Regions from separate parts of the Desertihabitans brevis genome, predicted to be linked through region 2. Evidence: predicted binding sites of a transcription regulator. Region 2 holds the regulator's gene; the other holds the start of a gene.
What was found. Region 2 encodes LexA, which represses DNA repair genes until DNA is damaged. Its sites were predicted from a motif close to TCGAACANNTGTTCGA; they were not measured.
Positions count from the first base shown of each region.

Region 1: DT076_RS11115 (DUF222 domain-containing protein) is a predicted target of LexA. The motif match lies at 1,428-1,443, and genes of this name have one in related genera.

Region 1 is NZ_QOUI01000006.1:162,696-165,068, reverse strand. It holds gene DT076_RS11125 (TfoX/Sxy family protein) at 1-145, shown strand, start outside; gene DT076_RS11120 (PucR family transcriptional regulator) at 157-1,353, shown strand; gene DT076_RS11115 (DUF222 domain-containing protein) at 1,478-2,373, shown strand, end outside.
Region 2 is NZ_QOUI01000001.1:617,138-619,510, forward strand. It holds gene DT076_RS02895 (hypothetical protein) at 1-290, opposite strand, end outside; gene lexA (transcriptional repressor LexA) at 581-1,399, shown strand; gene DT076_RS02905 (hypothetical protein) at 1,439-2,197, shown strand; gene DT076_RS02910 (ATP-dependent DNA helicase) at 2,214-2,373, opposite strand, start outside.

The DNA.
Region 1 (2,373 bases), on a different contig from region 2:
CTACCAGGAGGCGCTGGGCTGGCCGGGCGCGCGTCCGGCGCTGATGAAGGACCGGCCCATGCCCGGCTGGGTCGACGTCGACGCCGCCACCCTCGGCACGGTCGAGGCGCTGCGGCGTTGGGTGGGGCTGTCGCTGGAGCAGTAGGGTCGCTGCCCATGGCGAGCGGACGGGCGGGTGAGCGCGGTGGCCCCTCGCCGCGGACCCGGACGGCGATCGCCCGACGGCTGTCGGCGGCGTCGGGCCAGATGACCACGGCTGCGGTCGCCGAGATGGAGCTGCGCCACCCCTGGTTCGCCGAGCTGGACGCCGACAAGCGCTCCTGGATCACGCTGGTGGCCCAGGCCGGCATCGACGGTTTCGTGCAGTGGTTCGGCGACCCGGACGGCTCGGCCACCGGCGCCGACATCTTCGGCCACGCGCCGCGGGCGCTGGCCCGGGCGATCTCGCTGCAGCAGACGGTGGAGCTGGTGCGCACCACGATCGAGGCCGTCGAGGAGCAGCTGCAGCAGGTGATGCCCCGCGGTGACCGCGCACACCTGCAGGTGGCCATCACCCAGTACAGCCGTGAGGTCGCCTTCGCCGCGGCCGAGGTGTACGCCCGGGCGGCGGAGATGCGCGGGGCCTGGGACGCCCGGCTGGAGGCCCTGGTGGTCGACTCGGTGCTGCGTGGCGACACCGACGAGACGGTGCTGTCGCGGGCCTCGACGCTGGGCTGGCGCTCCACCCAGTCGGTGGTGGTGATGATCGGACCGGCGGACGAGGACGCGGGCACCTCCGCGCTGGAGGACGTCCGGCGGCTGGCGCGCCAGCGCGGGCTCGACTCGCTGGCGGCCGTCCAGGGTGAACGGCTGGTGGTGGTCCTCGGCGGGGCGGCGCTGGACGACCAGGATGCCGCCGTCGCCGCCGCCACCCATCTCGTCGGTCCGTTCGGGCCGGGGCCGATCGTCGTCGGGCCGCCGGTGGAGCACCTGGTGGAGGCGTCCCGGTCGGCCCGGGCCGCCTTGTCGGGTCTACGCGCGGCGCCGGCGTGGCCGTCCGCGCCCCGGCCGGTGGGGGCCTCGGACCTGCTGCCCGAGCGCGCCCTGGCCGGGGACGGGCACGCCCGCCGCGCCCTGGCCACCGAGGTCTACGCACCCCTGGCCGCGATCAACGGCGAGCTGCTGGAGACCCTCACCGCCTTCCTCGACCAGGGCTCCTCCATGGAGGCCACCGCCCGGGCGCTGTTCGTGCACCCCAACACCGTGCGCTACCGCCTGAAGCGCGTGCAGCAGGTGACCGGCTTCAGCCCCACCGACCCTCGCGAGGCCTACACCCTCCGCATCGCCCTCACCCTCGGCCGCCTGCAGCGCTGACCGCCCGCGACGCCGCGAGCCTTGTTCGGGCGGTGACGGACGGGCCGGTCAGGAGTCGGTGACCATCAGCTCATTCGCACACGCCATCGAAAGACTGTCAGACCCGATCCGTAGCGTGTTCTCCATGACGACGACGGCAGGCCCGACCCCGGCAGGAGTGCTGGTCCGCGCGCGCGAGCTGCGCTCGGTGGCGCTGGCCGCCGAGGCCGCGCTGCTCGAGCAGGCCGCGGTCTGGGCCGACCTGCACCCCCCGGTCGAGCCGTGGCTGGCCGCCGGCCGCAGCGACGGCGGCCGGGCGACCGGGATCCCGCTGGCCGGGGCCGGCACGCCCGAGGTCGCGGTCGATGCGGTGGCCGAGTGGGCTGCCTCGCTCGGGCTGTCGACCGGGTCCGGCGAGCGGCTGATCGGGCAGGCGCTGGAGCTGCGCCACCGGCTTCCCCGGCTGTGGGCCCTCGTGCAGGACGGCGGGGTTCCCGCGTGGCAGGCCCGCCAGGTCGCCGAGCGCATCATGTCGCTCACCGCCGAGGCCGCCGGATTCGTCGACGCCCAGGTCGCTGGTGTGGTCGGTCGCATCGGGCTCACGCAGCTGGAGCGCCTGGTCGAGACCGCCCTCCTCCGCTTCATGCCCGCCGAGGCCGAGGAGCGCCGCCAGCAGGCCGCCGACTCCCGGTGCTTCCGGGTCGAGCACGACACCACCGGCGCCCGGCAGGGCATCTCGACCGTCTTCGGCCGGCTCGACCAGCTGGACGCCGTCGCCCTCGACACCGCCGTCGGCGAGGGCGCGACCGCGCTCGCCCGGCTCGGCTGCACCGACTCCCTCGACGTCCGCCGCTCCCGCGCCGCCGGCGACCTCGCCCGCCGCCAGCCGGCACTCGACCTCCTGCTCGCCGAGGCCGACGGCGACACCCCGGCGGCTCGGGAGGGCGCGGCACGTGCCGTCGAACGCGTCGTGCTGTACGTGCACCTCTCCGCCGCTGCCGTCGCCGGGCCGGCGGAGCCGGGGCAGGTGGAGAACACCGG
Region 2 (2,373 bases):
AAGCGACCCACCATCGCCACCACCGCGAGCACGAAGGTCGCCAGGGTGAGCGCGGTGACCACGGCCACCCCACGGGCGGTCAGGTGCCAGTCGCTCCCGGTGGCCGTAGCCGGGGCCGGCGCCGACACCCGGCAGGCCCGCGGCGCCCGGGCCGGGGTGCGCAGCTCCGGCGCACCGGCCCCGGTGGGACGGACCCGGCTCTGCGGACGCACCCGGCGCCGGCGGACCGGCGGGGCGACCCGCAGCGCGGACTCCGTCAGCGGACCGGCGGTCACGATGGTGGTGCTCATGCTGCCTCCTCGGTGCGTCGAACCCATGTTCGATACCCCTGTCTACTCGATTCGAACGTGTGTGCCAACGACCTCGCCCGGCGTGTTCGAACACGTGTTCGCAGGCCCACCGGTCGGTCCGTCGGCCGACGTCGAGAACTCCACCAGGAGGCACTGACAGTTCTCGCGCGACGACGTCCCGAGCCCGGCTCTTGGCCCTGCCGGGCGCCGTCGGGACGACCGCGCAGCGCGACGCGCCGAGGTCGAACAGGTGTTTGATTGGTGCGCGCAGGAGCCGTAGCGTCTGCTCCATGGTCCGCAGCACCGATGAGCCGCCCGTCCCCAGCACCCGCCCCGGCGGACGTCGACGCGGACGTCCCAGCGCCGAGATGGTGGCCGCCCAGCTGGCCGAGTCCGGGGCCACCGTCACGTCCCTGCCCGACGGCCCGGAGGACGTCCACGGCCTCACCCCCCGCCAGCGCCGGATCCTCGAGGTGATCAAGGAGTCGGTGGAGCGCCGCGGCTACCCGCCGAGCATCCGGGAGGTGTGCGACGCGGTCGGTCTGGCCAGCTCCTCCAGCGGCAGCCACCAGCTCAAGGTGCTCGAGGCCAAGGGCTACCTGAGGCGCGACCCGAACCGTCCCCGCGCGATGGAGGTGCTGCTGCCCGGCGGGCCGTCGGTGGGCACCGCACCGGACGAGGCGCCGGTGCTGGCCAACGCCGGGGACGAGACCGGCGTGTCGGACGCCTTCCCCGCCGCCGTGCCGGTGCCGGTGGTCGGGCGGATCGCGGCCGGTGGCCCGATCCTGGCCGAGGAGGTCGTGGAGGACGTCTTCCCGCTGCCCAAGCAGCTGGTCGGCGACGGGACCCTCTTCATGCTCGAGGTGCGCGGTGACTCGATGGTCGACGCCGCCATCTGCGACGGCGACTGGGTGGTCGTCCGGCAGCAGCCCGACGCCCAGAACGGTGACATCGTGGCCGCCCTGATCGGCGAGGAGGCCACGGTCAAGACCTTCAAGCGCACGCCGGGCCAGGTGTGGCTGCTGCCCCACAACCCGGCCTACGAGCCGATCGACGGCAACGAGGCGACCGTGCTCGGCAAGGTCGTCACGGTGCTGCGCCGGGTCTGAGCCGCCCGGGTTGGCCCGGCGAGCGGCTAGCGTCGCCCCGTGCCCAGCCCCGACCAGCTGTCCGCCCACCCGTCCGTCCCGGCGCCGCGATCGCGCTGGGCACGGGTGCTCCGGGTGGTGCTCGTCGTGCTGGCCGTCCTGCTCGCCCTGCCGGTGCTGGCCTACGTGGGCAACGGGGTGGTCGGCTCGGTCCGGCAGGCCCGACTCGCCCGTGAGGTCGCCGCCGAGGTGCGCGACGGCCGAGCGGTCGCCGAGCCGGAGGTGAGGGCGCTGCGCGACCGCCAGCGGGCGGCGGTGGCGGCCGCAGGCGGGCCACCGCCGCGCCACAGCCACCTCGCGCTGGAGTGCCAGCTCGGCACCCGCGACGCGGGCTGGATCGTGCAGGAGCACACCCAGACCTGCTCGGTGCGCAGCATCGACCTCCACCCAGTGGCCGACCGGGCCGCGGCCGACGCCCTGGTGGCCCGGCTGGCCGCGGCCGACTTCGGCGAGCCCACCTCCTCGCCGCTGCCCGACGGCTGCGTCGCGCTGCGGAAGCGGTCGGAGGCGGACCTGCCGGAGGTCGAGACGCTGTGGGTCCCGGCGGCGGCGGTGGCCGACGACCGGTGCTACCAGCTGCGCACCGCCGGCGCCGACGGCACGGCCGGGGAGACCTTCGCGCTGGAGGACCTGGAACCCGGCCAGGACTGGGTGGCGGTGGTCACCACCCGCACGGTGCTCCCGGAGCGCGGGATCGGCTGCAGCCCGTGGTCGGTGCTCTTCTGCACCGCGCCCTGGGACGAGCCGGTGCGGGACTGACCCGGGGTGCGACCGGTCAGGCCTGCTCGCCCCGGGCCTCCTGCAGCCGCCGCAGCGCCTGCACGGCCACCTCGCGGTCGGTGGTCGACCACATCGGCGGCATCGACGAGCGCAGGAAGCTGCCGTAGCGGGCGGTGACCAGCCGCGGGTCGAGGACGGCGACCACCCCGCGGTCG